Alkalinema sp. FACHB-956: one gene and its partner. The protein of the gene in region 2 binds, or shares a complex with, the protein of the main gene of each other region. Links are inferred from orthologs where the notes say so. Each region holds a gene or a part of one and is shown on either strand. Other genes may lie near its edges.

The links.
Region 1: the proteins of cdaA (region 2) and glmM are in contact, whole or in part, in a crystal structure (PDB 7OJS), measured with the Bacillus subtilis proteins. The link is inferred for Alkalinema sp. FACHB-956 from one-to-one orthologs.

The regions. Positions count from the first base shown.
Region 1 is NZ_JACJRC010000019.1:72,710-88,117, forward strand. What follows is about bases 1-2,923. They hold glmM (phosphoglucosamine mutase), read right to left. Parts: upstream 2,213-2,923; coding sequence 788-2,212; downstream 1-787. Other genes in these bases: mutL (DNA mismatch repair endonuclease MutL), read right to left, coding at 1-705; H6G21_RS18245 (hypothetical protein), read right to left, coding at 2,516-2,815. Also shown: H6G21_RS18250 (DUF3177 family protein), read right to left, coding at 2,935-3,540; H6G21_RS18255 (Calvin cycle protein CP12), read right to left, coding at 3,844-4,065; H6G21_RS18260 (FIST N-terminal domain-containing protein), read left to right, coding at 4,494-5,714; lepB (signal peptidase I), read right to left, coding at 5,833-6,486; H6G21_RS18270 (peptidoglycan-binding domain-containing protein), read left to right, coding at 6,894-7,517; H6G21_RS18275 (cysteine peptidase family C39 domain-containing protein), read right to left, coding at 7,658-8,752; H6G21_RS18280 (molybdopterin-dependent oxidoreductase), read left to right, coding at 8,925-9,983; H6G21_RS18285 (transglycosylase SLT domain-containing protein), read left to right, coding at 10,385-12,640; H6G21_RS18290 (MFS transporter), read left to right, coding at 12,652-13,842; H6G21_RS18295 (tetratricopeptide repeat protein), read left to right, coding at 14,016-15,408. UniProt on the Bacillus subtilis protein: Catalyzes the conversion of glucosamine-6-phosphate to glucosamine-1-phosphate. Glucosamine-1-phosphate is used for cell wall biosynthesis.
Region 2 is NZ_JACJRC010000009.1:15,989-31,273, reverse strand. Bases 4,476-7,275 are described here. They hold cdaA (diadenylate cyclase CdaA), read left to right. Parts: upstream 4,476-5,295; coding sequence 5,296-6,255; downstream 6,256-7,275. Other genes in these bases: H6G21_RS11815 (DUF697 domain-containing protein), read left to right, coding at 6,323-7,275; lysA (diaminopimelate decarboxylase), read left to right, coding at 4,476-5,056. Outside these bases: H6G21_RS11845 (TlyA family RNA methyltransferase), read left to right, coding at 1-49; H6G21_RS11840 (ATP-dependent Clp protease ATP-binding subunit), read right to left, coding at 257-2,740; H6G21_RS11835 (hypothetical protein), read left to right, coding at 2,789-2,953; rimI (ribosomal protein S18-alanine N-acetyltransferase), read right to left, coding at 2,962-3,603; more of lysA, read left to right, coding at 3,683-4,475; more of H6G21_RS11815, read left to right, coding at 7,276-8,107; H6G21_RS11810 (site-specific DNA-methyltransferase), read left to right, coding at 8,164-8,892; H6G21_RS11805 (PD-(D/E)XK nuclease superfamily protein), read left to right, coding at 8,962-9,480; H6G21_RS11800 (M67 family metallopeptidase), read left to right, coding at 9,575-10,027; H6G21_RS11795 (hypothetical protein), read left to right, coding at 10,129-10,401; H6G21_RS11790 (alpha-2-macroglobulin), read right to left, coding at 10,496-15,285. UniProt on the Bacillus subtilis protein: One of 3 paralogous diadenylate cyclases (DAC) in this bacteria, catalyzing the condensation of 2 ATP molecules into cyclic di-AMP (c-di-AMP). Upon expression in E.coli leads to c-di-AMP synthesis.

The DNA of each region.
Region 1 (15,408 bases), on a different replicon or contig from region 2:
TTCGGGCAACTCGGTAATCTGTTGGCAAGTATAGCGCAGATCCTCTGGACGAATTTGCGGCAGAATTTGCGGTAGCATCGTTTGAAAATTCTTACCGCTCCACAACGTGATCCATTCCCGATCGCCTTGATACACTTGCCAAGTGATGTGCGGATGGCTAAGGGCAATGTGATAAATCGTTTGTTGAATCGTGCGGAGCTGTTGGCTGAGAATCGGTAAACTTTGACGACGAGCGGGCCAATTACCAAATAAATCCTCGATCGTCACGATCGTTCCCGGAGCGATCGCGATCGCCTCCCCCTGCTGCACCTGCCCCAGCCCATCGTACAGCACCCGATGACCTTGACTGGTGTCTTGATTCGTCTCTGCTGGGCAACTGAGAATTTCCAAGCGGGACAACTGGGCCAAACTATGGAGCGCCTCCCCCCGAAATCCGAGGGTTTGGATCTGGCCTAAGTCATCCCGATCGTGAATTTTGCTAGTACTGTGGGGCGCAGCGGCTTGCTGCAAATCCGCCAAGGCCATACCCCGCCCATTGTCCGCCACCCGCACCCGCCATTGTTCCGGCCAGAGCGTAATCGTAATCCGCGTCGCCCCCGCATCGATGGCATTTTCCGCCAATTCCCGCACCACCGCCGCCAGGGAATCAATCACTTCCCCAGCGGCAATCAGGTTAATCACATCGGATGGTAACGATCGAATCACAGCCGAATCACAGCGCCCATATCCCCAGTCTAGAAGGGATTGGCGTTTTTGACTGGTTAATTCGGCGGGGTTATCCAGCGAACTAATCTGCCAGGTGAGTTTCCACCGCAGCCACCAGGTAAGTCGTCCAGGACTCGACTAGATCCACCGTTTCCGCTTCTACCATCACCCGGATCACCGGCTCCGTCCCCGAAGCCCGCACTAAAATCCGACCCCGATCGCCCATGGCCGCCTCAGCTTTAGCGATCGCGGTCTGCACCGGTTCGCAATCCTGCCAATTTAACCGGCGATCGCGATTTTCCACCCGCACATTGCGCAGCACCTGGGGATAGGTCTGGAAACTGGTGTCGATCAAATCCGCCAAAGTACCCCCCGATTGCTGGATCAAGCTAGCTAAATGCAAAGCCGTCATCAGTCCATCGCCGCTCACCCCGTAGTGGGGACACAGGATATGGCCGGATTGCTCCCCGCCCAGCATCGCTCCCGTTTTCACCATTTCCGCATGGACATACTGATCACCCACCGCTGCCCGAATCAACTGGCCACCCAGTTTTTGCCAAGCTCGCTCAAAGCCTAGGTTGGACATCACCGTTGCCACGATCGTCTGGTCTGGCAATTGCCCCAACGCCATCAGATCCTTGCCCCAGAGGTAGAGAATGTAATCCCCATCCACCGTGCGCCCCTGGCCATCCACCGCCAACACCCGATCGGCATCCCCATCAAAGGCAAAGCCCACACAAGCTTGATGTTGTTGGACGGCTTCCCGTAGCGTGGCCAAATGGGTCGAACCGCAATTGACATTAATGCGATTCCCATCCGGCTGTTCATGGAGACAAATGACCTCCGCTCCCAGTTGCCGAAAGGCGATCGCGGCGGTTCGAGTGGCAGCGCCCCAGGCCAAATCCAGCACAATTTTCAAGCCTGTCAGAGGATGGTGCGCTTGATTGAGGAGCGGCATTTGGAGATCTTGCAGATAGCGATCGACCAGCTCAGGGCGATAGGAATGCTGGCCCCACTGATGCGGCGTTGTTTCTATGTGACATAGCCGCCCCCGCAGCGCTGCTTCCACGGTTTGCTGCAATTCTGGAGCCAACTTACTGCCGGAAGCCCCAAAAAACTTAATGCCATTGTCCTCCGGGGGATTGTGGCTGGCGGAAATCATCACCCCACCGATCGCCCCGGTGCCCTGGGTCGAGTGAGCCACCACCGGGGTTGGGCACATCCCCAAGTCCCAGACATCCAAGCCCGCTGAAGTTAACCCTGCCGAGAGCGCCGTCGCTAACATATCACTGGAGTTGCGCGAGTCCCGCCCGAGGACGATCGGGGCATGATCCCCAGCCACATCCCGCAGGACTTGACCGGCCCAGTAGCCCACCTGCATCGCCAAAGGAGCCGTCAGCAGTTCACCCGCCTTGCCGCGAATACCATCGGTTCCAAACAATGCGCCGTCTGGCAAACGCACCATGCCCCAAGACTGACTTTCCCGCTGATTCAAGGACGCAACCATACTCTTTAACTCCTCACTGATACGGACTCAGAATACAGACCCAGAACTTGTTTAGGCTGAGATTTTCACTTTGTCAAGCTGATTTGGATTAAGCTTAGGTCGATCGGGGATCAGCTTTTACTCTCTGCACTTTAACTAACACGATTCCATGGCCCACAATGACCAATCCTAGTAATTATCATCAAAGCAACGAATTGTGGCGTTTTAGGGGCACGGCTCCGGTGAAAAACCTACTCCCTCGATCGAAAACCCCCGGAGATGCTATCCCCAGGGGTTATTGGCTCAGTAAAACAATTTGCTGGTCTACACGCCAGCTTCCGCCATCACCGCTTCAAAGACATCCCAAGACAACCCCTGCGCGATATAACGTGGCGCTTTGGGATTGTAAGGACTTTCCAACCGATCGATCTTGTGAATTCGCGTATCATCCGAAATGATAGGAACATCGGGATCGAAGGCAGTCGGACACATCAACGAGCTGGAAAACCCTTTAAAGATCGCAATTTGGTCTGGTTGACCATTCAGATCTACGCTGACTAGCAAAACTTCTCCTGGACGCTTAACTGTGTACTGCTCCAGGCGACGTGCGATAGAAGCTGTCATGCCGATTCCTTTCTAGTGTGCCTAAAAATCAATCACAGCGGGAAAGATTCTAATAGCCCTAAAAACTCAATTTGTGAAGATGCTATGACGCCTTAGCTGAGCTACCCCAATGGGTTGAGCTAACCAATCGCCGAGCGTTTCCGCTTGTTAAGTCGAAAGAAAATAAAATACCCGAGATAAACAACGTAAATCCCTAAACCAATTAAGCCCAGAATACCCAAAAACCATTCCCGTGTGGTGGGATGGAGCAGAGCTTTGTAGGCGATCGGCGGTTGCAGCCATGCAAGACAGAGAGACTGCCCGACTGAGCCTGCCACAATCGCGTCGCTGGACATGAACGCACATTGTACAACAGGCAATTGCAAGACTGCACCTACCAGGCAGTAAACCGACACAGCCCATCGCCAAGCCGTAAATCCTAACTTCAAGACATTGTTGGGCTGATCCCGCACTTCATCATTCAAATCCACCCAAAACCACAGCGAAATGGGGATCAAAATGCGTGCAAACCAGCCCGAAATGAAGCCTAGAGGGATCACGCCAATGAGTAAATAGGTACTAATCAGCAAGAGGCTCGCCACTCGCCAATAGATCACCATCAGACGCTGAATCGCATCCGCTTGTTGGATGAATGCCCCAATCAACAAAACTAATGGAATCACCACTGCAAACAAGACAGCAAGGCGATAGTCCATCCAGATCAGTGAAGTAACCCAAGGTGCCATAATCTACCGACGTGATATCAACTCCCTACGATAACACCATCCCAAGGCGAGGGAGGGAGCAGGCAAGCAAATTCTGCTGAACGCTTCTAGGCGAGCCTTCAAAATTACTTATCGATCGCTGAACCAAGGGGCAACCTCGCGACCGATCACAGACCCCTTAGAAACACAGACCCCTTAGAAACACAGACCCCTTAGAAATGATCTATCGATACAATAGACAGCACCCACGGATTTAACAAACAAAAATGTAGAACCCATGGGCGCTGCTAAGTTTAGAGGATCTTTTCCGAGGGAACGAGTCCCTTAGTCCTCGTAAATCCGGCATTCTGCGGCTTCCGGATTTTCATCACAGTACTTTTCAAACGTGGTTTGAGGTTTGACTTGGCGCTGGTGAGAAGCTTCAGCTTGCAGTTCTTCAACCGCATCCCAAGCGGCGGCACATTCTTTGGAATTCGCGCCACTGACATCACAGACCGTGCGAGCATTATCGCGCTCTTGCTCAATTTGTTGTTGAATGTCGCTCATAGTTTTTTCCGTCACTCTTCTATAAAGTTGGCTTCGACAATGGTATTTTCGACGATCGCGGACGATCACCGAGGTAAATCATTGGGAGAGAGTAGGGACAGCAGAAGGAACTCGCTCCATAGTTGTTCAGCATTCACAGCGGTTAAACTGGGTGATTAAACAAAATCTGTGGAACGCCTTGACTGAACCTGCCCCTATTGTAACTTGCTTCATTCCCGCAGCAAGGCAAGCCTCGGTTCATGGGGTTGGGTTATCCCCTAGGCTTGAGCATTCTGACCCTAGCTCAACGCCCTTCAGAATGTTTTTAAAGAACGGTAATCTTCCCCTCAGGAATCGAATTCTCTCCAGCGGTCATGTTAGGGTGGGTACATTCAAGCCCATGGAATCTGCTGAGGGATCTGCTGAGAGTGGAAACGAATGTTCGCGCTATGAAATGGTCTAGTGCCTTGTCAACTCGCCCTTCACTGGAAGCGGCGATCGCTGAAGTTGTTGAACAAGCCCAAGCCCAGCTAGGCGTGCCGGCAGATGTCGGTTTCTTGTTTGTTTCATCGGCCTTTACCAGCGAGTACGCTCGGATTTTGCCGCTGCTTCAGCCCCAACTGCCCAACGTCCCAGTGATCGGATGCAACGGGAGTGGCATTATTGGCATCAACAGCCGTGGCACGGTGCGGGAAGTGGAAGATGAGGTGGCGATTAGCTTGATCCTCGGGAGCTTACCAGGAGTCGAGGTTCACCCCTTTTACATCAGCATGGAAACCTTGCCAGACTTGGACAGCGCGCCCAGTGCCTGGGCTGAGTTAGTGGGTTTACCGGAGGCAGCGCAGCCGCAGTTTGTCCTACTCGCGGATCCGTTTTCGACGGGGATTAACGATTTCTTAGCGGGATTAGACTATGCATTTCCCCAATCGCCCAAGGTGGGTGGCATTGCGAGTTCAGGCATTACCAATGGCAGCAGTGGCCTCTTTTGTGTCGATCGCTTCCACCGCAGTGGTCTGGTGGGGATCGCACTGACGGGCAATATTGTGATTGATACGATCGTGGCCCAGGGCTGTCGTCCGATCGGTCAGCCCTACTGTGTGGTAGAAAGCGAGCGCAACATTATCCTCAAAATGGAATCTGAGGCAGAGAATAGCACGATTCAAGGTAGTCCCCTGGAAATGTTGCGGGATTTGATCCAAACCCTCAGTGAGGAAGACAAAGTTTTAGCGCAGTCGGCCCTGTTTGTGGGGGTGGCGCAAACGGAATTTAAGCAGTGTTTAGAGTCCGGCGACTTTTTGATTCGCAACCTGCTGGGATTTGATCCCCGTGAGGGCGCATTGGCGATCGGCGATCGGATTCGCCCCGGTCAGCGCATCCAGTTCCATCTACGGGATGCGGCCACCTCGGAAGAAGACCTAGAAACCCTCCTGCGCAAGTATCAACTCAACGCCATGAACCATTCCAAGGCGCAGGGAGCACTGATGTTTGCCTGTCTGGGACGCGGGGAATCCCTCTACGGTGAGCCGAACTTTGATTCTCAACTGTTCAGCCGCTATGTGGACCATGTCCCGATCGGGGGCTTCTTCTGCAACGGCGAAATTGGCCCCGTTGGTACGACCAGCTATCTGCACGGTTTCACTTCGGTATTCGGAATTTTTCGGGAGAAGTAAGCCATTCTTCTAGGAAGGCAGATAGGAAGCCAGGTAGAAAACCAGGTAGGAAGCCAGGGTTCGCACAGTAGAGGTTGCCACCCATCTACTTTCCCACCCATCCACTCTCCCACCCCCTCTACTTGCTGCTGTAAATGTCCCCCAGCCGATTGAAGGGGAAAAAGCGCACCCAAGCTCGCCCGATAATGTTCTGCCGGGGCAAAAATCCCCAGGCATGGGAATCGTTGCTGTTATTACGGTTATCCCCCATGACGAAGTAATAGTTGTCTGGCACTTGGAAACTCTCGCCTTCCTTCAGTCCTTTGGAAAATAAGAAGGAACAAAAATCCTGGCCGCGCGGAACTAAGGGAACTTGACTCGGACAGTTATAGGCGGGAGGTTCAGCAATGTAGGGTTCCGCGATCGGCTGACCATCGATCGACACTTTGCCTTGATAAACGCCCACGCGATTGCCCGGTTGGCCGATGATGCGTTTGATCAGGGCTTGATCTTTACCATAGCCCTGGCGCTGTAAGGGTTCGGGGGCACTAAAGACCACAATATCCCCAGTTTGAGGGGGATGGAACCAATAGGAAACCTTCTCAACAATCAAGCGATCGTCGGTCAACAAGGTTGGCACCATGGAATCGGAGGGAATGAATCGCGGTTCTGCAATAAAGGTGCGAACCAATAACGCCACAATCAGCGCGATCACGACAATCTGAATATTTTCCCAAACGGACTTCCAACGGTCAGTCCGGTCTGAATTGGATGAATTGGGGTTATTCGCCATAGTTCAACCTAACAACTACTGTCGGATTTCTGAGTCTGGGGTTTCTGCCGCTTCTAGATCGCCAGACTGAAGCCACTGAAGCCAAACAGTCAACTTACCAACAGCCACAATCTATATCAGAAGAATTCAATCATCTGCCATTATCCCGTGCCTTGCCGAATATTCCGCGAAAAAGACCGTCGATCGAGGGTGAACAAAATTTACGGTTGCGAAGATTTTCTGAGTTTCTCGGCCCATCCCAGAAACTGCGTTGCAAAATGGTACGTAAATCAGGAGTCACAAGAATTGGGTGGGTAGTTAGCCCTCACAGAGGATCTCCTGGGAGACTTCCGATCGTCTCTAGTCGTCCTCTCACCATCGTCATTACTGTATCTACTTTTAAGCCATAGGAAATTAGGGAAGAAACGATGACTTTTACCGCAGACCAGCTCACAAGACTTCGCGATAATCTAGACGGCTTAGGCTATCCCATGGGGCCTCGCGGTCTGTTTGGCATTGGCAATGAGCAAAATGCCTTTGATGCGGCGGCCTTAGGGGGCGGCAGCATTACTGCCAATAATTCCATGCGGAGTATCAAGGTTCTGGATGCCTATACCCGATCGGCGATCTATCAATTCCAGCGCGATCGGCAACTGACCGCCGATGGTAAGTTCAGTGCGGATCTCTTGACGCAGGTGGATGGCATAGTCCGCAACTTACAAAACAACTTGAAACTAGTCCTGAAAAAAAGTGACTTACCGCTAACGGGCTATTACGGGATCCAAACCTTCCAGGGCGTCAAGGAATACCAAAAAGCCAAGGGTTTACCCATCACTGGAATTGCCACCCCAGCGATTCAACGGCAACTGAATGACGAAGCCAGAAAGTTGGCTGGGAAACCCACAACCGGCGGATCGACCACACCCCCAGCCGTGGCTCCCAATGACGCAGTAACAAAACTGGCAGCGCTGTCCAGCATCAAGCGCCGCTACCAAAACGGGGATATTCTCACCGACGATTTTGTTAAAGAAGTGATTCAAGCGATTCCCTAGAACCCAATCAACTTGTGATTGCAATCCATCGCGATCCCTCTCAATCCCCCTATCTCCTTCGGAGAGGCTACGTCAAGGAAAAGGGGGATTTTGCAAGAATTTACGTAAATTCTCTACTTTTTTCCAGCACAGCGATCGGCTTACCAGGGACAGGTTGACGGATCGGCGCTACATCCCATGCGCTGAATGGTATTCTGCTCAAATTGGTCAATGGCTAGGGTCGGCGTGTCATTGTTCAGAAAACGTCCGGTGAGGAGTAGGACGGTTAAAGGATCCGCCAGTCCTGTTGCTTTGAGTTTGACGGTGCTTTGGAAGCTGCGAATGCCGTCAGCATCGGGGCTAAATCCTAGTTTCTTCAGAGAGCGATCGATCTGGGACTGGGTTAGTACAACTTCATTGGGCCGAAAGATGGGGACATACTCCTGTCGCCAGCGCGATTGGAGTTCCTCCTGCGTCCAACTGTAATAGCGGCCTTGGGCGGGATCGGCAACAACGACATGATCCTGATCCATTGCCATCAGGGCAACGGCATGGGGTAATCTGCGCCACCCTGCCCCTAGCCAGACGGATAACAAACCGGGGCGATTAATCTTCCAGAGCTGCTCCCAGGTGGCTTGGGTGACTTCCAATCCCGTTAGCCCAAAGCCTTGGGCGGCTTTGATCACCTGCGGATTGGACGTTCCCATACGACTGGTTCCGGCCAGTTGCGCCACTTTGGATTCCGTGGCTTGGGTCATCCCCCAGCGTTGCAGCAAGGTGGCCAAGGCAGAGGGAGCACAGCTACTGGCAGAGGTTTGCTTAAAAACCTGATTGGGCCGCAGGTTGTTTTTCAGTTCGCCATAGATCGGTGACAGGTAGTAGGATTCCACCACGGTAAAACTGATTAAGCCGATTAAGCTCACAGCAACGATCGCGCCCAATTGGACCCGTGCGGTTTTCCAGCTAATGGCGATCGCAAAGCCACAGGCTCCGATTAACAAAACTCGGATCATCAGCCAAGTAATCCGCATTCCCACCACGCGCCAATCCAACGGGAAAAATTGCATCTGCGGCAAATTCACTGCCAGAAATAGCAACAACCCATAGATCAGAATAATGATCCAGGTTTGCCATTCCTGTCCCTTGAGCAAGTCGTTAGCCGTTGCCCCACGACGCAACATCAACTGGCCGAGGCGCGTGCCCCCATAAAAAAATACGGCTCCCAACGCTAGCGTGGCCGGAACAATCCACAGCATGAACTCTTTTTCCTAGATTTGCACCATTCCTGTCTTAGCCTGAGAGTTCCCCAGTTGCCCATAGGAGATGACATCCTTTGGTTTGCGGCTCTCGATCGATCTCAACGAAACCTGCTGCTATCTGGTGAACTTGCTATTCTGAATGAGGTGAATCCATCGATCGGTATCTCCTGTGCAACGGCGTCAATTTCTTCAACAACTTTTACAAACTTCTGGGGGCTTGATTGGAGCGAGCTTGCTCACGGGCTGTCAATCCCAAAGCATTGATCCGCTCTTTTTAATGGATTTGCTTGATCCCAAAATGCCCTTACCGGATCATCTGATTACCCCGATCGGTGAGTTTTATGTGCAATCCTATGCACTGCCCTCCCAGGTGAAGTTGGAAAACTGGGAACTCAAAATTGATGGAGCGGTCAAGCAACCCTTGACGTTGAAATTTGACGATATTTTAAACGCACCCCAGGAAGAGTTCTATCTCACGATGGAATGCATTGGCAATCCGGCGGGGGGTAACTTGATCGGCAATGCCCGGTGGACGGGGACACCGCTGCTACCGTTTTTGGAAAAAGCGGGCGTGCAACCGGAGGCGGTGGAGTTCAAAATGCGGGGCAATGACTGGTACGAAACCACGTTGCCTGTGGCGGAGTTGCTGCGGCCTGAGGTGCGGTTGGTGCATCGCATGAATGGCGAACCGTTGACCAAGGAGCATGGCTTTCCGTTGCGCATTATCATTCCGGGCCACTTTGGCCAGAAGCAACCGAAATGGCTGGTGGGCATTAAGGCGATCGCGAAGCCAGAAACGGGCTATTGGGAAAATCAAGGCTGGTCGAATACGGCGGAAATTCCGACCCATGCGTTGCTGCGGCAAGTACAGGAGCAGCGGGTGTGGAATGGCCATCACAGCGTGACGTTTAAAGACGAGCTAACGAACCTAACGAATCATTGGCGCGATGGCATTTTGCTGGCGGGAGTGGCCCTCGATCGATCGACGCCCATTACCCAAGTCCAAGTCAGTGTCGATAACGGTCAAACCTGGCAAGTTGCAGAACACAATCAGCCCAGTTCTCCCCATGAATGGACATTGTGGCGTTACCGTTGGTTACCCGATCGTCCGGGGAAATATACCGTTCTGGCACGGGCGCAGTCGGGGCGGGAAATGCAAGAGATTACCCGATCGGATAAAAAGCAAGGTAGACCCGGTATTTTAAAAATCGATGTCACACTTGCATAATTCCGATTAGTCGCCAATTGGTCGCCAATTGGTCGCCAGATTGATTATCTGAAGTTCATTTAAGCGATCCTCTAGTATTCCGGTATTAATCATGAATTTATTCTAATTAATGCCTTCACTAGCACTATTTTGAGTACATTAAAGTCTCATCTAAACATAGCAAAATTAATCATTGAGATTGTTGCAACTTTACTTTGAATTCAATTTATTCTGATGTCAGAATGATCCATTACTCAAAACCGAAAATTTACGACTGCTCCGCGCTTCGATCGTCCCTTCGATCGTTAGCAGAGGATTCCACCCCCTCGTCCCTAACTTTTCCTCTCAAAATCTGCCAAAAGTCTGTTATAAGAGAGTCCTAAGGTAATGGCATCCAAGCATGGCAGCAGAGGAGCACGGCAATGGACTGGAAGGAGTGGCCGCAGCGCAAATTAGTCGGAACCATCATCGTCGGGCTGGGGATTGCCTCCTTTGGAGTGGGTGCCCTGGTTTCTACAACCGTCAAAACGGATCCGAATGGTCGTTTTCAATTCATGGGGATCACCAGTCCTTTCCCCAACGGCAGTCATTCAGGTTCTAGCAACGCCATTGGTGCACCCAGTGCAGTCAGCCCGCTGATCACCAATCGACCCTCCCCGCAACGCACCGAAGCACTCCAAAAATTTGCCAACGCCGCTCAACCCTCCCTCGATCGCAACCGTGCCCGCTACCTCCTCGCCCATACGGCCCTCGAAGCGGGGCAAGCCCAAGCCGCGATCGACCTCCTGAAAGATCTAGAAACCCACTACCGTCCCATGGCTGCCTCCGTCCTTTTGCAGCAGGGTCGCGCCCAGGAAGCGGCTGGGCAGAAAGAACCGGCGATCGCGGCCTATCAATCCATCCTGCAACAATTTCCCAAAGATCCGGCGGCGGCGGAAGCCCTGTTTAACTTAGGTAAAATTCTCGGAAAATCTGGCGAACAACATTGGAATCAGGCGATCGCCCAATTTCCCAGCCATCCCCGCGCGATCGACATTGCCAAACTGCGGTTACAGGAGAACCCCAAACAGGACAGCCCCAAACTGTTTCCCATGCAGTTGCATCTCGCCAAGTACGACTACGAAACGCGGGACTACGCCAGCCGGACGGAAAAATTCCTGCAAACCTATAGTAAACAACTGAAACCGGAGGATTGGGCCGCGATCGCCTTTGGCCTCTGGGAAAATCAGAAATACGACCTCGCCGCTGCGGCCTATGCCCGCGCCCCGGAAACGGCTTTAACGGCTTACCGGGCTGCACGGGGCTTGCATTTGACCGGACAATCGGGCAGTCAGCAACGCTATCAAGCCGTTGTGCAGAAATACCCCAAGACGCCCGAAGCGGGACTGGCACTGACCCGACTGGCCCAACTGGCGGAAAAACCCCAGGACGCGATCGCCTATCTCGATCAAGTGATTGGCCATTATCCAGATAAAACCCCAGAGGCGATCGCCAGTAAGGCCGATGCCTTGGAGAAACTCAACAGTCTCCAATCCGCCAGTCAACTGCGGCAATTGCTCCTGCAACAGCATTCCAATAGTGAAGCTGCTGCCGAACTGCGCTGGAAAATTGCCCAAGACCAAGCCAAAGGCGGCAAACTTCCTGCGGCGCAGCAGTGGATCGAAGCCATTTTGAAGGACAACCCCACGAGCCCGATCGCGGCCAAGGCGGGCTTTTGGGGCGGGAAATGGGCGCAACAATCCGGCCAAAGCCAGCAGGCATCCAATCATTACCAAGCCGTGATTAAACTGCATCCGGAATCCTATTACGCTTGGCGATCGGCGTCGCGGCTGGGTTGGGATGTGGGCGATTTCGATAACGTACGTCAGTTACAACCGGCGATCGTGCGGCCAAAGGTGCGCGATTCCCTGCCAGCGGGGTCAGACACGCTCCGGGAACTGCACCACCTGGGCTTCGATCGGGACGCTTGGAGCTATTGGCAAGTGGAATTCCAAAACCGGCAACAGCCCAGCGTGGCGGAACAGTTTACCGATGGAGTGATGCGTCTGGGCGTGGGCGATAACCTGGATGGAATGTTTATGATATCCAACTTGAACGATCGGGAAGCCGCCAACGATCGGCAACAGGTGGCCACTTTGCGGAAAGATGCCAGCTATTGGCAAGCGCTCTATCCCTTCCCCTACATGGCGCAGATCGAGTCTTGGTCGCGGCAACGGCAACTGAACCCGATGTTAGTCACGGCCCTAATCCGCCAGGAATCCCGCTTTGAGCCGCAGATTAAATCGTCGGTGGGTGCAACGGGGTTAATGCAGGTCATGCCCGAGACGGCCAGTTACATCGCCAGCCAAATCAAGTTAAAGGAATACAAACTCGATCGACCGGAGGACAACATCAAGCTAGGCACTTGGTATCTGAACTACACCCACCAGGAATATTCCGGGAATTCCATGTTGGCAGTCGCGAGTTATAACGCAGGCCCCGGTGCGGTGGGAGGCTGGCTAGCGAAAAGTAAGACCCAGGATGCTGATGAATTTGTGGAAGCGATTCCCTACGCAGAGACGAAGGGCTATGTGAAGTCCGTCTTTGAGAATTACTGGAACTATTTACGATTGTATAACCCCACCATTGCCCAAAAGGTTGCACAAGTTTCACCGAACCATCCCCGTGAATTATTTTAGAGAAGTGAGGTGTGGCATTGTCCCGATCGTCGCTCGTTGCCTGGAAATCCGTGTTTGGCCTTGCCGCTGTGCAGGGAGCCATTACGCTAACTTGGGTGATTTATAACCTGTATGTTCCCAACCTACTGGAACAGGTTGGTTTACCGAAAATTGTTGGACTCTATTTACTAGCCTTTGAAAATTTCCTGGCGATCGGGTTGGAACCGCTGATGGGAAGTTTATCCGATCGGCAAAGAACCTGGTTGGGCGTTCGGTTTCCCTTTGTGTTTCTGGGCATGATTGCCGCAGCGGTGTGCTTCATTGCGATTCCCGCTTGGGCGTTTTTAGGCAGTGCTACGACGGTATTGCAATGGCTAGTACCGATCGGGTTGTTGGCTTGGGCGATCGCGATGGCGATTTTTCGCAGCCCTGTGTTGGGGTTACTGGGGCAGTATGCGATGACCAGTGGACTCCCCCAGGCAGCTAGTATTCTAACCTTAGCAGGGCTCATTTCAGGACTCTTCACATTGCCAGCCTATCGCAAGATTTTGCTGAATTTGGGGCCATTGGGAGCCTTTGGCTTGGGGTCCCTGTCGTTGCTCCTCACCGCCTTTGTGCTGAATCAAGCCCAGCCAGAAACCCAGGTGAATCCAGCGGAGATCGCGGGCTCCAGCCATCGATCGATGTCCTACAAACGCTTAGGGCTCCTTGTAGCTGTAGGGTTGGGTTTGGGATTGGGGACGGTGGGAATGCGCAGGGTGATTCAACCCAGTCCTGATAGTGTGTTTCTGTTAAATCTCTTCACGTTGACTCAACTGATCAGCGTTTTACCTACGGGCTATTTGGCTTCTCGATGGGGAAATCGTCGATCGATGGTATTGGCGCTAGCAACTATTCCCCTGTGGATTGCAGGTTTACTCATTCCCTACTTGGGTATACAGGTGTTGTCTGTGATTGCATTGGGCTGTGTGTTCGGGGTGCTGTTAAACGGAGCGATTCCCTTTGCACTGGCCCAAGTACCTGTCGCCAAAGCGGGATTGGGGGTTGGCCTCTATTTTGCAGGTCGTTCCGCTGCCGATAGCTTATTTAACTTCCTCCTCGCACAGATAGGTAGTTTCCCGACGGAAATCAACGCGATCGGGAGTATTCTGGCTTTTGCGGGGGCAGGATTTTGCATTCTGTTAACCCGCGATCGGCGGAATCTTGGATCGGCAGAATCATGAGCGGGGAGCCATAATAAGATGACGGGGCTGAGTTATGGGGCTGAGTTATGGGGCTGAGTTATGGGGCTGAGCTACAGGCAAGAACAGGCCAGCTCACGGAGGGAGAGTCCGTCATGCCGAACGATCGCCGATTTGGGTAGGATGGTTGAGAGACATTTGCATGGTTGAACGGTATGGCTGATCTATCTTTAGACGCAATTCGGACAGAAGCCCTTGAACACATCGCTGCCGGAGCCTACGATCGCGCCATTACGCTCCTCTCAGAGACGATCGCCCATCAACCACCCAACAGCCAAATCTATCTCACCCGAGGTTCCGCCTACTGCGACCTAGGCCGCTACGACGACGCGATCGCTGATTTTACCCATGTCCTACAAATCGGTGACGAACCCGCCTTCGCCCACCGGGGTCTAGGCATTGCCTACTACAAATTAGGCCGATTCCACGATGCGATCGCGGCCCAAACCGAGGCCATTCGCCATAACCCCAACTACGCCGATGCCTATAGTGATCGGGGCCTTGTCCATTCTGACCTAGGCGAATTTGATACGGCGATCGCTGACCTCAGCCAAGCGATCGTCTGCGATCCCAACTTTGATATTGCTTACGTAAACCGAGGCCGTGCCTATGCCAGCGTAGGCGATTTACAACGGGCGTTACTCGATTTCAACCAAGCCATTCTCCTCAACAATCAATTTGCTGTTGCCTATTACAATCGCGGTCGTGTTTATCGGGATATGCGCGAATTTAGCAAAGCTCTCACCGATTTCGACCAAGCCCTTACCCTGCAAAACAACCTCGCCCCCGCCCACCTAGAGCGCGGAAAACTCTACGAACATCGCCGCGACACCGCCAAAGCCTTCCAGGACTACACCGCCGCTTTGACTCTCAGCCCCACCTTCGCGGAAGCATATCTCTGTCGAGGCAACCTCTACGCCAAATCGGGAGATCTCTCTGCCGCGATCGCTGATTACACCCAAGGGCTCATCCATCAACCGCAATCGGCAGCACTCTATTTTAATCGCGGATTGGCTTATCACTATCTCAGAAACTGGAATGAAGCCCTGCAAGATTACAACCAAGCGATCACGATCGACGCAGATAATGCAATGGTTTATTTAAATCTAGGAATTACCCAAGCGGCTCAAGGCAATCATCATGGCGCAATCGCATCGTTCAATCAAACCATTCAACTCGACCCCGGTCTGGCAGAAGCTTACTATTGTCGAGGACTGGCCCAGGGTCAACATCAAAATTTTCAAGCGGAAATCGACGACTACACCCAAACCTTACAGCTCGAACCCACCTATTTACCCGCTTGGATTAATCGCGGCAATGCCCACTTTCGGCAGGCACGCTACGAAGTGGCCCTCGCGGACTATCAACAGGCCAGTCGGCTAGCCCCCAACGATGCCCTTGCCTATGCCAACCAAGGCCGTGCCCTAACGCAATTGGGCGATCGCGCCACCGCAAAAGATCAATTCCAACTCGCCGCCCAACTGGCTTTTAAACAAAATAATTTGGCGCTCCACCGTCAAATTCTCCAGGAACTCCAGCAACTGTCGT
Region 2 (15,285 bases):
GCGGAAACTGGCCCAAACGGCGCGGGCGACCCTGACAGCGGACACTTGAGACGGGCCATTTTACTGACAACCCACTGACAACCTACCGTTGACACAAAGTTGACACAAAGTTGACACAAACTATTTCTGATAAGAACTATTCCTGACCACTAAAAAGCGGAGCTATTGCTAGCTCCGCTTTTCGTAGGAAGGTACCTAGAAGGTATCTAAATTAAGTCATTAGCAACCAAACTGTTACCCTGGGCAGGAATCTGCACTAGGAGTCCGCTCCCTGCGGTAACAATTCACGGTTGTCCTGACCTTTCAGCACTTTCACCTGACCCGCTTCATCCACATCAACGATGGCGGTATCTCCTTCACGGATCCGCGCAGAAAGAATTTCTTCTGCTAGAGAATCCTCTAAGAGGCGCATAATGGCGCGACGCAGAGGCCGTGCCCCATAGCTGGGGTTGTAACCTTCTTCGATCAGCCGATCCTTGAAGCGATCGGTGACTTCGAGGGTAATTCCCTGATCAATGAGCCGCTTGAAGACTTCCTTGAGGAGAATTTCGGCAATTTCCTTGACTTCGTCCTTCGTCAATTGACGGAAGACAATGATTTCATCCAGACGGTTTAAGAACTCTGGGCGGAAGTATTGCTTCAACTCTTCGTTCACCAGCGATCGCAGACGGTTGTACTGAGATTCGTTGGGATCCTCGGTGGAGAAGTCAAATCCGAGGGTATTGGCCCCTTTCTCAATCACCTTAGACCCGATGTTCGAAGTCATGATGATCAAGGTGTTTTTGAAGTCTACCGTACGGCCCTTGGAATCGGTCAGACGACCATCTTCCAGGATTTGCAACAGTAGGTTAAAGACATCGGGGTGGGCTTTCTCGATTTCGTCGAACAGCACGACAGTGTAAGGACGACGGCGAACCGCTTCGGTTAACTGGCCGCCCTCGTTGTAACCGACATACCCAGGAGGCGAACCCACCAACTTCGAAACCGTATGGCGCTCCATGTATTCCGACATATCCAGTCGGATCATGGCTTCTTCAGACCCGAAGAAGTAGGCTGCTAGCGCTTTAGTCAGCTCGGTTTTACCAACCCCGGTTGGCCCAGAGAAGATAAAGCTGGCGATCGGACGGTTGGGGTTTTTCAAGCCCACCCGTGCCCGACGAATGGCGCGGGAAACGGCCTTCACCGCTTCGTCTTGGCCAATCAAGCGGGTATGCAGCGTTTCTTCCATGTGCAGAAGTTTCTCGGACTCGGTTTCCGTGAGTTTGTTCACGGGAACGCCCGTCCAAGAGGCTACGATTTGGGCGATATCCTCTTCCGTCACCACGGGTGGAGGCGCTGTATCCGTAGCTGATTCGTTCTTGCGGGTTTGGCTGAGCGCTTTCAGTTGTTCGCGCACTTCCATTTCCCGATCGCGCAGTTGTCCTGCTTTGTCGAAGTCTTGGGTACGAACTGCATCGTCCTTTTCCTTCAGGACTTGACGCAGTTCCTCATCCAACTCCTTCTCAGCCGGAGTGCGTTGGTACTTCAGCAAGCGCACCCGAGATCCCGCTTCGTCGATCAAGTCGATCGCCTTATCGGGCAGGAAGCGATCGGAAATATAGCGATCGGCCAGTTTGGCAGCCGCATCCAGCGCTTCGTCGGAAATTTGCAGCTTGTGGTGCTGCTCGTACCGTTCCCGCAATCCGCGCAGAATTTCGATCGTTTCTTCAACGGTCGGCTCACCCACCATGACAGGCTGAAAACGCCGTTCCAGGGCTGCGTCCCGCTCAATGTGCTTGCGGTACTCATCCAAGGTGGTGGCACCAATACATTGCAGCTCACCCCGAGCCAAGGCAGGCTTCAGGATATTGGCGGCATCGATCGCGCCTTCCGCAGCCCCCGCCCCAATGAGGGTGTGGACTTCATCAATCACGAGGATCACATTCCCAGCGGAACGAATCTCATCCATGATTTTTTTCAGGCGCTCTTCAAATTCACCGCGATACTTGGTTCCAGCGACCAGGAGACCCACATCCAAGGTGACAACCCGCTTTTCTTCCAGGATATCGGGGACATCTTGGTTGGCAATGCGTTGGGCCAGACCTTCTGCGATCGCAGTCTTACCGACACCGGGTTCCCCAATGAGAACCGGATTATTTTTCGTTCGGCGACCCAGAATTTGGATCACCCGTTCCACTTCTTTTTGACGACCGACAACGGGATCAAGTTTGCCGTCGGCAGCAAGCTGGGTCAGATTTACCCCAAACTCGTCCAGGGTTGGGGTCTTTGTTCGACCACTTTGACCGCCCCCTGCGCCAACCTCTGCTGTTTCGCCCAGCATCCGAATCACTTGGGTGCGCACCTTGGAGAGATCAACGCCGAGGTTTTCTAAAACTCTGGCGGCGACACCCTCACCCTCCCGGATCAGCCCCAGGAGCAAGTGTTCCGTTCCGATATAGTTATGTCCAAGTTGGCGAGCTTCCTCCAGGGAGAGTTCCAGAACTCGTTTAGCCCGTGGTGTAAATGGAATCTCAACCGCGACGAAGCCGGAGCCCCGTCCGATGATTTTCTCAACTTCGATGCGAGCATCCTTAAGGTTCACACCCATGGACTTGAGAACCTTGGCGGCAACGCCTGTTCCTTCGCCGATCAAACCCAAAAGGATTTGCTCGGTACCCACAAAGTTGTGACCCAAGCGGCGAGCCTCCTCTTGGGCAAGCATGATCACCTTAATGGCTTTTTCTGTGAAGCGTTCAAACATGGCGTTTTTCCATTACCTGCTGCGTGCCGGTATGGAGATTCTAACACAGTGAATTTGGCCAGTTGTGATTTTGTAGCAGCCAAAGCCGGTCGCAATTACCGAACCCAAGGACGTGAGGGGATCAACCCTTGGAATTCTGCGCCCGATCGATTTCGCCACCGAGGGGAAATTGTGCTAGGGAATCCCACCTTTCGTCAAGGGGATTTACCTTAAAAAAATTTCTAGTGAAATGTATTAAAAGTTACATTTACCCATTGCTCACTTTCCGTAGTTGGGGTGGCCCACGATCGCTCAAATGTGGCCAAAATCGCTGAGAATTCTGGATCTTGCAATTTATTTTTCCAAAGAATTAGAGCGTCTTCCTGGTTATCGGAATAGTATTTTTTGCGCAAACCCACTTCCTGGAAGCCAAATTTTTTGTAGAGGCCGATCGCGGCGGTGTTGGAAACTCGCACCTCTAGGGTCGATCGGGTCAGCCCACGGGCCACGGCTGACTTCAGTAACGCCCATAGCAGCCGCTGCCCCAGGCCATGCCCGCGATAGTCGGGATGCACGGCCAGAATCGTGATGTGGGCTTCATCGACGATCGACCAGAGACAGCCGTATCCCACCAAAGGCGTTGCCTCGGTAGTATGAAAATCACCAGTACGGGGATCACCAGTACGGGGATCACCCACGGGGCGCAGAACCCAGAGATCGCTGTTGGGACTGTCCATTTCCCGTTGGTACTGATCGCTCGTCCAAAGTTTGCCGAAGCAGCGGCGATCGAGATCGACGATCGCGGGTAGTAATTCGGGCGTTGCTGCCTGAAGTTCTAGGGTAAGTTCTGGGGAGACATCCCGATCCAACCGTTGCTCGGCCATGGGTTCCAATCTTTTCCTACCAATAGCGTGTGCAAACGACGATACACTAGAATCCTGTGCAAAAAATTCGGACAAAGCGATGGTTGCGACTCCAATCCCTACTCAAAACACGGCACATCGTTATTTGGTGAATGCCACCTCTCCTAATCAGTCTCTCTTACCCATCACCGCGAAGGTAAATAGCAAGGATCACCTTGAGGTGGGCGGTTGTGATGTGGTGGAGTTAGCCCAGCGCTTTGGCACTTCTCTATATATTGTGGATGAGCAGACAATTCGTACCGCTTGTCAACAGTACCGCGAGGGATTTCGGCAGTATTACCCCGGCGAATCGCTCGTTCTGTTTGCATCTAAGGCTTGGAACTGTTTAGCTATCTGCGCGATCGTCGCCAGCGAAGGGTTGGGGATTGATGTGGTTTCCGGTGGTGAACTGGTGACGGCCCTGCAAGCAGGTATGGATCCGACCAAGATCTACATGCATGGCAACAACAAGTCGATCGAAGAGCTGCAACGGGCGATCGCTAGCCAAGTCACCGTCATTGTTGACAACTGGGAAGAACTGCAAACCCTGGCGAAACTATCCGAGGGGCAGTCTGTGCGTATCATGCTGCGCCTGACACCGGGGATTGAATGCCACACCCACGAGTACATCAAAACCGGACACCTAGACAGCAAGTTTGGCTTTGATCCCAACCAAGTGGAGCAGGTCTTTGAATTCGTCAGCCAGCAGCCCGGATTAAACTTTGTCGGCCTCCATGCCCATATTGGATCCCAGATTTTTGAACTGAAGCCCCACGAAGATTTGGGTGCGGTCATGGTGGGTTGGCTGTCCAAGGCCACGAAGTATGGCCTCAGCATTTCTGAACTCAACATCGGCGGTGGACTAGGCATTCGTTATACGGAGCAGGATGATCCCCCCAGCATTGATGCATGGGTGAAGACCGTTTGCGAATCCGTGGTGGCAGCCTGCCAGTCGGCAAAGATTCCCCTGCCCAAACTGTTATCGGAACCCGGTCGATCGCTGGTGGGCACCTCCTGCATCACGGCCTACACCGTTGGCGGCCAGAAGGTGATCCCCGACATTCGCACCTACCTCAGCGTCGATGGCGGTATGTCTGATAACCCCCGGCCCATTACCTACCAATCCCTCTATCGGGCCTTGATTGCGAACCGGATGTCGTCGGACTTGACGGAGACAATGACGATCGCCGGGAAGCACTGCGAATCGGGAGATGTTTTGATTAAGGATGCTCTACTCCCTAAGACAGAACAGGGAGATATCCTGATCATCATGGACACGGGTGCATACAATTACAGCATGTCCTCCAATTACAACCGCATTGCTCGTCCGGCAGCCGTCTTGGTGAACAATGGAGAGGCGAACGTGATCCTGGAGCGGGAAACTCTTGAAGATTTACTGCGTCAGGATCGACTACCGGAACGATTACGAGGCTAGTCAGTAGGCTTTTTCCTGGATGATGTGATTCACGGATGTGGGCAATCTCCCCCTCTTAAAATCATGACTTGATCGGGAAAAGAACGCTTAAGAATGGGGAAGCAGTTTGTCAGTCTACCAAGAGCCTCCAATCGAAACGATTCTGAGGAACTTCTTTCGAGCAACGTTCCTGTTGGCTGAATTGGTGACTGACACCTGTGCTCCCTATTCAAAACTTGTAGTTCGCGACTCCAGAGGCAATGGCAGATACGGTAGAGCAGTGGCTGGCAAACCATGGCTTGATGGGGTCTTTATTGATTTTTCTCTGGCAAAATCTACGGTCGCTGATTGATATTGGGCTGGTTCTCAGCTTAATTTATGTGATGCTTCTGATCATTGGCGAACGCCGTACCCTTTGGATGGTGCGGGGTTTTATCGCCTTGATGCTCGCAGCGGCCTTGAGTCGGCAACTACAACTACGGCTACTCAGTTTCGTACTCGATAACTTGGTGATTGGCTCGGCGGTTGCAATGGCCTTTATTTTGCAAGCCGAGTTTCGCCGTTTTTTGGAACTGCTAGGCCGAGGGGAATTGGCCCAACTCTTCCAGCCAATTCGGCGCACTCCCGTCAGTTCAGACAGCATCATTGACGAAATTGTCGATGCGATTAAAGATCTGTCCCAAAATCGCACCGGCGCGCTGTTAATTTTAGAAACCGATGGCACGATCGATGAACGGGATTTTTCGGTTCCGGGAGTTAAACTAGATGCGGCGGTGTCCCGCGAACTGATTCAAACTATTTTTCAAACTTCGACCTTGCTCCATGATGGTGCAATGTTCATTCGGGAATCTCGCATTATTGCAGCGGGGATTATCTTGCCGTTATCCGAGCGATCGGCCTCGCGCCAGTTAGGGACCCGCCACCGAGCCGCCATGGGCATTACCGAACGGGTGGAGAACTGCCTGTGCATTGTGGTATCGGAGGAAACGGGGTCGATTTCGGTGGCGGAACGGGGGCTCTTGAATCGGCCTTTAACCAGCACCAAACTCCGAGAGATTTTGGAGTCAAAGTTTAGTCACGTCAATGAACGGGAAGTCCCGAGGGATTTGAAGGGGGTGTGGAATCAGATTGTCGGACAGATCAAAACCACCGTTCGCCATCGGCTGAACCCACAGAAACGACTGCCCCCTGTGGAGGGTCGTGGGCGATCGCGAGATTAGTCCTGCATCTGCCCCGGATCGATTGTAAAATGCTCTATCCTGAATGCACAGCTCAGTAGGGTGACCTATGGCATTATCGTTACGCTCGTGGGTGCTAGGCGGGTTGGGTCTAGCGGCTTCCATTTGGATTTTAGATGGCATCACCGATTGGTTGGGGGAATGGGTTCCTGCGATCGTGCTCGGAAGTGGTGCTGCTTGGGCGTATCTGAGTTTTGCCAAACCCCAACGTCAATTGGTCTATCGACGCCCCGTCACAGTAGAGCGGGTCAAAACGGCGTTGGTGGAGGCGGAGGCCGTGGTGAACCAATTGGCCGCCGAGGTGAAAGAGCTGGCGATCGAGGGCAGTGCCCAACAGGTGTCGGAGTTTCGTACGCAGCTCCATGAAATTTTGGCGGAACTGAAACGGGAAGACATTCGCTTGGTGGCCATGGGGGGCAAGCGGGTTGGCAAAACCACGTTGACGCAATTGTTGCAAACCCAATGGGCGACGGACATTTCCCACAAAATTCACCTCCAGGATAGCCCAGAGCTGTTTGCCGCAGCGGAGGCTGGATTGTCCATGGAAGCGGAAGCTTGGCAGTTGGCCAAGGCGGGCGATCTGGTGCTGTTTGTAACGGAGGGTGACCTCACCGAGAGTCAGATCCAAGCGATTAAAAAGCTCACCGAAGCCCATCGCCGCACCGTGGTGGTGTTTAACAAACAAGACCAGTATTTACCCAAGGAGCAGGCGGAAATTCTGAGCAAAATTCGCGATCGGTTGCGGGGGATGGTTGCGCCGGAGGATGTGGTCAGTGTGGCGGGGCAACCTCGACCGATGAAGGTGCGCCAACACCAAGCCGATGGCTCCATTCAAGAATGGCTGGAGGAGCCGGAACCGCAAATTACGGATCTAACAACACGGTTGGAAACGATTTTGGCAACGGAGGGCCAGAAGTTAATCCTGGCCAGTTCCCTGGGCAATGTGGAAGCCCTGAAGGTGGATGCCAAAATTAAGCTCAATCAAGTGCGGCGCGATCGGGCCATGCCGATTATTGAGCGAGCACAGTGGGTGATTGCGGGAACGGCCTTTGCCAATCCCTTTCCGGCTCTGGATCTGCTGGCAACAGCCGCCATTAGCGGCCAAATGGTTGTAGAACTGAGCCATCTCTACCAGAAAAAATTCTCCCTAGAGCAGGGCAAAACGATCGCGAAAACCCTGGCGGAATTGATGGTGAAGCTGGGGATTGTGGAAGTTTCCACCCAGGCGATCGGGGTGGTGCTGAAAACCAATGCGATTACCTATGTGGCGGGGGGGGCGTTACAGGGCGTCAGTGCGGCTTATTTAACGCGCATTGCGGGACTGGCGTTGGTCAATTATTTTGAGGGGGAAGGTGAGACGACGACGATTCGCAAGGATCGCCTGCAAGATATCCTCAAGCAAGTTTTCCAGCAAAATCAACGATCGGCGTTTATCCAAGGCTTTGTCAAACAAGCGATCGATAAACTGATGGCCGACCCGCAATCCGCCAAACAACTGGCGCAACCCCTGCAACCCCTGGCTACCGCAGCTGCTGAGGTCAATCCTGTAGCCAGAATAATAGAGCGTGCAAGCGATGGCACAGTAGATAGCGCAGTGGGCAGTGCAGTAGATAGCGCAGCAGCCCCAGAGGGAACTGAGGGAACGATCGCATTGCCCAGTGCAGAGTTACAACGTGCCGAGTTGCAACCCCTCCAAGTCCGGCACCGTCTCAATCTACCCAACCAGAGTCCAACGCTCAGTCTCGATCGTGCCGATGGTTTACCGGAATCAGAACTCAGGGAAGCCGAACAACTGGCGATCGAAGAAGAAAGTTTAGAAATGATTCCCCGTTAAACAGGCTGTGAAATTCGGCAGGCTGTAAAATACAGGTGTTCTATTCTTCTTCTGCTATGGGCGCTCCGGTCACCTTTACGTTACATCAAGCGGATGCGGTGGCATGGCTGCGATCGTTGCCGGATAGTTCTGTGGATTTGGTCATTACCGATCCGCCCTATGAGTCCTTGGAAAAACATCGCAGTGTAGGGACAACCACACGACTCAAACATAGCAAAGCATCGAGTAATAACTGGTTTCAAATCTTTCCCAACCATCGCTTTACAGAATTGCTCCCAGAAATCTATCGTGTGTTGAAGAACCATCGCCATTTGTATCTATTTTGCGATGCGGAAACGATGTTCGTGATTAAGCCCATGGCAGAGCAGGTGGGATTTAAATTCTGGAAGCCGATCGTCTGGGATAAACAAAAAATTGGCATGGGATATCACTATCGATCGCGCTATGAGTTCATTTTGTTTTTTGAAAAGGGCAAACGCAAACTGAACGACTTGTCGATCGCCGATATTATCGAACACCCCCGAATTTTTCGCGGCTATCCCACGGAAAAACCGATCGAGGTCTCAGAAGTACTGGTGCGCCAAAGTACGGTACCGGGGGAGTTGGTGATTGATCCGTTTATGGGGGCTGGCAGTGTGGGTTTAGCGGCGCTGAGGCAGGCTTGCAATTTCTGGGGCAATGATATTTGTGAGGAAGCAATTCATATCACACAGCAGCGGATCACTGAGTTTTTATATCCCGTGAATTGCAGTGTGGATTTCAGTGCAGATTCAAGTCTAGATTAGCACCTAGTATTCATGCCCAGCGGCCAGGAGACTGCAAGCAGGTATTCAGACAGGAGGCGTTCAGAGATTGTGATTAAGAAACCGATGACTGGCCATGAATATGCCAATTTAATTGCAGATTATGTGTATCGGAATTTTAGCGATCGGGGGATTACGGTTTATCGAGAAGTCAATATTGGTAAATCGATCATTGGGAAGAATCGCCGACTTGATATGTTGCTGATTCGGGAAGCTTCGCAAACGGCCTTTGCGATCGAATGTAAGTTTCAGGACAGTCCCGGTACCGCCGACGAAAAAATTCCCTACGCCTTAGCCAATATGAAAGCATTGCCCATGGGGGGCTGTATTGTCTATGCGGGCAGTGGTTTTTCGGTGGGTGTCTTGCACATGTTGCAGGCGTCGGAAATTGCAGCCTATTGTTTACCAGATGCGCAAAACTTGAGTTCCAGTAAGGATACGCGGGAATTGGATCACTTGTTAGCCATGCATTTCCATTGGTGGGATGTGTTGGTGGCGGGAAAAAAACCTTGGCGATCGCGCCCGATCGAACTGGAATCGATCGAAATTAATCAAACAGAATTACTTTAAACAGAATTACTTTAAACAGAATGCTTCAAACGAACAAGCGAATAGACGATCGTCGGTAATGGCAATCTTGCAGTCTTCAGCACGAGAGAACGCTATGCTACAAATCTCCCAAAACTACATCTATCAACTCACAGATTGGTTAGAACAAGCCTATCCCCAGGAAGGTTGTGGGTTATTGCTAGGAAAAAGACAGCAAGATTGTACGATCGTGGTTGAGCTTTACCCGACGGAAAATGGCTGGAACGCAGCAGTAGCAGAATTAATTGGCGCAGGAACTGGAAAGACCGATCGCTATTGGATCGATTCCGCAGTCATGTTTCAAGCGATGAAGAAAGCCCGATCGCGACAGTTAGAGATTGTTGGTGTTTACCATTCCCATCCTGATCATCCTGCCATTCCATCGGAGTGCGATCGGCGATTAGCTTGGGCAGACTATTCCTACGTGATTGCCTCCGTCAGTCAAGGCAATGTGACCGATCTCCAGTGCTGGAAGCTGAATGGGCAGCACCAGTTTGAACCAGAGGTGATCCAAATCACTCGATCGTGAAGAATCTCCCGCATAGTATCTGAAAGGGACAGATCAAGTCTTGGTCACTTGAATTCAGACTGCATCCGTACCCCAACACAGTACCCTAGAAAATCCTAACCATGGAACTACAACTTACAAAAGAAGAATTGAAAGAAGTCCAAACCATTGCCGCTAGCTGTAATCAATCCGTTGAAAGTCTCTGCGATCGCTTGGAAAAGCTCACTTGGCGCGATGGATTATTGGAATTTAGAATGCTATCTGGATATGAAATGCCGCTTTGGATCAGTCAGCTCCAACACTTGAGCCAGAAGGTCAATACAAGACTTGAACAGGAAGGGATTCCCCTAGGCCCAAGTTTGGCAGCCTATCAGGCCTGGAAGAATCGTGCTTGATAGGCCACCATGGGATGGCGATCGATAAAACTATCCCAATTCAGCTATCCCAATTAAGTTATCCCAATTCAGCTATCCCGATTAAGCGTTCCAATTAAGACCCCTGAATTTGCAAAGTGGCCGTGGCCGATCGTCCGAATTCCTCCGGCGCGTACTGTAGATGCACCTCTGAACCCGGATAGGTAAAGGTTCCCGGTGTGACCGATCGCGCGAGATAATGCAGCGTGTAAACCCCCGCCTCAAAATGACTGCCATAGGCCATGATGCGATCGCGATAAATCGTTTGATAGTTGATCTGCCAACTATCGGACTGAGCCGCAAAGTAGGGCGTAGAAGTGCGGAACTCAGTATCAACCGCTTCAAAGCCTGCGGGTAAGGGATCGGTAATCACAACATGATCGATCGGGTGATCGGTCGTGATTTGCAATTCAATATCAAATACCTGACCCGAGTTGACCACTAGGGGTTGCTCAGTTGCAGCCAGTCCCATTGTACCGATCGTGGTGGATTGGTTGGCGGGATGAATCGATCGTAGGACACTTAAGCCATTGAAGCGACCGGGGGGATTGCCCTGGGGCCGATAGCGATAGGCTGCAAGGTAATGCAAGGTGCCTGTCCCCGATTTTTCCAGTTGCACCGTTTGCCGTCCGCGCGGCAGCTCTGCCATGGGAATGGTGCGATCGACGCTGGGGGTTTCGTAGCCTTGGAACTTGTGCGCCAGGAGCGTTTGGTTATTTAACGCTGCCGTGGCTGTAAAGTTCGGTGGGGTGGGTAACAGTTGGCTATAGTCCACCAAGGCTGTTAACGCTTGGGCATTGTAGTAAGTGCAGCCCCAGGTTCCCTGCCGCCGCAGTGCCAACAGACTCGAAACGAGTTTATTTAACAGTTCCGGCGAAGCCTTACGGGTAATGAATAAGCGGGTGGCCTCCGCCTGAGCCGTTGTGGGTGAACTGAACCACCACCAGCGTCGAGGTAGATTGACCGCCGCCGATCGACCTGTTTCGTAGACGGTTTCCTGGATCTTAGTCGCTAGCGTTTTTGATTCCGTTTGCCAATCGGGGAACTGTGATAAATAGCGGGCTAGTTTGATGCGATCGATTAAGTCAAACTGTTCCCGTCGATCGTACAAATCGCCTAGGAAATCCTTACGTTTCTCCCCCAGTGCCGCCAACCCAATCAAGGCACGTAACCGTACCTGATCCTTACAGCGTTGTCCGGAACAGAATTGATACTGTCCTGGATTAGTTAAGGTCTTTTGTAAATAGCCTTGTAGTCGGCTAATCATCTCAGCATTGACGGGTAATTTTGCCTCGATCGCCTGTCCTAGCGCTTCCGCTACATAGGGCGAGACAAAGGGATCGGACGTGGCATCGCCGGGGAAGGTTGCAAATCCGCCATCGGAGCGCTGAAGTTTAGTCAAGCGTTCCAAAGCTTGGGCCGCATGGTTCGACGGATTAAATCCCTCAAAGCTTTGACCGTAGGTTCGACTGAGCACCTGCAAACTAGCCGCGATCGATAATTGGCTGGCGGCAGGTTCCAACAGGGGGAACTCCCGATCTTCCAAGGCTTGGCGAGCGGGTTCCTTGAGTTCCGGAATCAGCGTACTGGCGAGGGCAATCTCAAGACCGCCCACATTCGGCGCGACATTACCGTCGATTTGTAGGGGAATGGCCGCCCGTTGCTCCGTGGCTCCCGTTTCCACCACCTGTTCCGTCATCTCTAACGGCTTCACCAGCAACGGCAACTCAAAGGCATCGGTCTTACCATTCAGCATGCTTTGGAACTGCATCGTGCCATTGCCGGGACGGGTGGCAACGATCGGGAAGCGATAGGCTTTCGTCGCCGACTCCAAGGTGTCCTGTACCGTGGTGGCTTGATTATTCAGCGGTTGTAGTGCCCCGGCGAAGCTACCCTGACTGCTGAAGCTACCTGGTTTACCCGTGTTATTGGTGACGGCAATTCCCGCTGCGAAGCGATCGCCCACGCGGGCAAATTGCGGCAAGAGCGGATTAGTCACTAAGGGCTGGGTTGCCATTAGCGTTGCATCCTGATTGCCAAAATGCATAGCTCCATCGGTGGCGACGGCTAAAACCCGCCAAGTCGTTAAGTCATCCGGCACCTTAAAGCGAATGCTGGCTTTCCCATTGCTATCAGTGATGAGCGAACCGTTATAGTAAGCGATCGGTTTGAATTCCTTCCGAATGCGCGTATCCCCCGACCCGTTGGACAAGCCACCTCCAAAGCCCCACCCCTTATCGATCGGGGAGGCCAAGGGTTCTAGCACCACATCGGGACGATTATCGGCAAAGCGGGTGGAAATAGCCTGCTCTGCGTAGACAGTTTTGACCAAATCCGGCGGACGGTAGCCTGTCAGTTGCAACACCGCTTCGTTAACAACCATGACCGTCAGTTGTCCCTGGGTGGGTTTGCCCTGGGCGTTTTGCAGGGTGAATTGCACCTTGGCTTCGCCACCGGGGGCGATCGTGGGTTGTTCCGGTTGGATTTGCAGTTTGAGATACTGCTGGTCTAGGCTGGTTTTAAAGGGCGCAAAGCCAATGTGGACGAGGTTGTCCAAACTTCCCGGTTGCAATTTCTCCAGCGGCTCCCCTTGGCGTACCAAAACTGCCTCGATCGCTGCGTTGGGCAGCATCTCCGGTGTGACCTTAAATTGAATTTGAGGGGCACCCCCTTTGACTTTAGTGATGGTTTTGTACAAGGTCTTGTGGCGAATCACTGCAAAATAGAGATTCGCTTCAGGGTAGGGCGACTGAATCACCACATTGGCCGTTTCACCCGGTTGGTAGGTCTTCTTATCCAGCTTCAGTTCCAGTCGATTATTGCGGTAACGACTCCCCCAAAAGACCGATCGTTCTCCGGTAGCCCAAATTTGCAGATCCGTTGCTGCAATTTCGTCTTTTGCATTGGCGAAATTAGCACGAATACGATAGGAGCCCGATTCCGGTGGCGTTAGGGAAACAGTTTGGGCTTGATCGCCCGATCGAACTTCCCTCTGACCAACGGTTTTATACTCCACCTGATTCCGTCCCCGTCGGCTCCCTTCGATCACCTGAGTCACATTACTGTAGATAATTTGTTGTAATTCCAGTTTGACGGCTTGTCCTGCAACCACGCCCCCCTTGGCATCGGTCACGACGACTTGCAGCTCAAAGGGTTTCCCCGCATCGGCTACGAAGGAACCTTTCAAGCCAATTAACCGATCGCTGGGTAAGGCAATCACTGTTTTGGAATTAGCCACCGCCAGGTTGGAGACATCTTTGACTTGCGCATCGAGACGATAGGCCATGGGATAGGGCAGATCCGGAGCGATCGTAAAGCTTTGTTGACCCTGACCTTTGGGATCTAAGGCCGCTTGGGTTTGCAAGACATCGGATTCGACGCTAGGTTCTTCTTCTGGCCAGAACCACTGCCGCCCAAAGTTCCAGTTCTCCCAGCCCTTGGGGATAAAGTCCACTTTCTCACGGGTAGCGTAATAGTCCACCTGCCCCCCTTCGACAGGCGCACCAAAGAGATAGTTGCTTTGGACTTGGGCCTTAATCGTATCTCCCGCCCGAGCCATTTCGTGATCTAATGCGAGATCCACTTTGAAATTCGGTGGTTTAAATTCTGCCACGCGGAACGTTCCTAAAATTTCTACCCCGTTGCGATTTTTAGCTTCGATCGTGTAGATTCCCAAGGGTTGCGTTTTCGCGATCGGCACTTCGATCGAAAATGTGCCAAACTCATTAGTTGTCTGCGTTCCCAGATCCGTTGCCTTATCGTTGGGATCTTTGAGGGTCAAGGTGTAGCGCGTATTTTTATCCTGCTTGAGTTGCCCTGCTTTCAGATAATAGGCCGCTCCAGTGAACCAAGCGGTTTCGCCGGGTTGGTAGAGTTGCCGATCGGAGAAAATCGTACCGCGTGATTCCGGTTGGCTGCCGCTCCATCCGGCGTAGATGCCATAGCCGTAACTGCCGCTCCATTCCTGGCTACGGGAAAAGGCCCAGTCTTTGTCTTCTCGAACGATCGTCAGTAATTCCGGGGCATCGGCGAAAACAGTGGCTCCCGTGGACATACAGGCTTGTAGATCGGCGGCGTTGAATTGCACTAGGCCAGTTTGATCGGTGGTGCCGTTGGCGCAGGGCGTGGGGGCGGGGCGGGATTTGGCAGCGAGGCGCGATCGATACACCGCTACTTTGGCGTTTTTCACCGCTGAACCGTCGGACAAATGATGTACCCGAACCAGGCCAGAATCTGGGAACCACTGGGAAAAGACGCCCAAATTGGTCAATTGCACTAGCCCGGAGTAGGTTGGGTCACGCCATTGCTTGCGCCCGTCTTCCTCATATTGATAGGTGCGCGCTTGGACGCCGTAGGCCAGCATTCCCGTAGAGCCCCCCAACTTGTCCTGGATGGGGATGGGGATGGTTTGGCTGGTGTTGGGTTGGGCAACGGGTAGGGCGATCGGTTGCCAGGTCTTGCTATCGGCGAGTAAACCGGGCTGGTTTTCCTGGGCTTCGGCGGAGTCGTAATAGACTAAATCCGTCGGTTGCACAACGCGGTAGGCCGCTTTATATTCCGGTTTAGGCAGGTTGATGGCTGAGAGATTCAGTTGTAGGTTTTTGCTTGTGGGAAAGATGTTTAATCCCGACGGGGCCCAAAAATCCGCTGCGACTTCTCCGGTTTCGTAGTCCACGGTCACGGGTTTATCCAAGGTTTGCCCAAACTGATCCTTAAGGGTTGCAGCGATCGTAATGCGGTATTTTTTGTGCGGTTCCAAGGCCCAGGGATTGAGGTTAATCACCCGATCGTCGTCATACACCTGGAGCCAGCGGGTGTTGGGTTTGGGGGCGGGGTCGATCGCGATCGCGCTGCGGGCAGACTCGG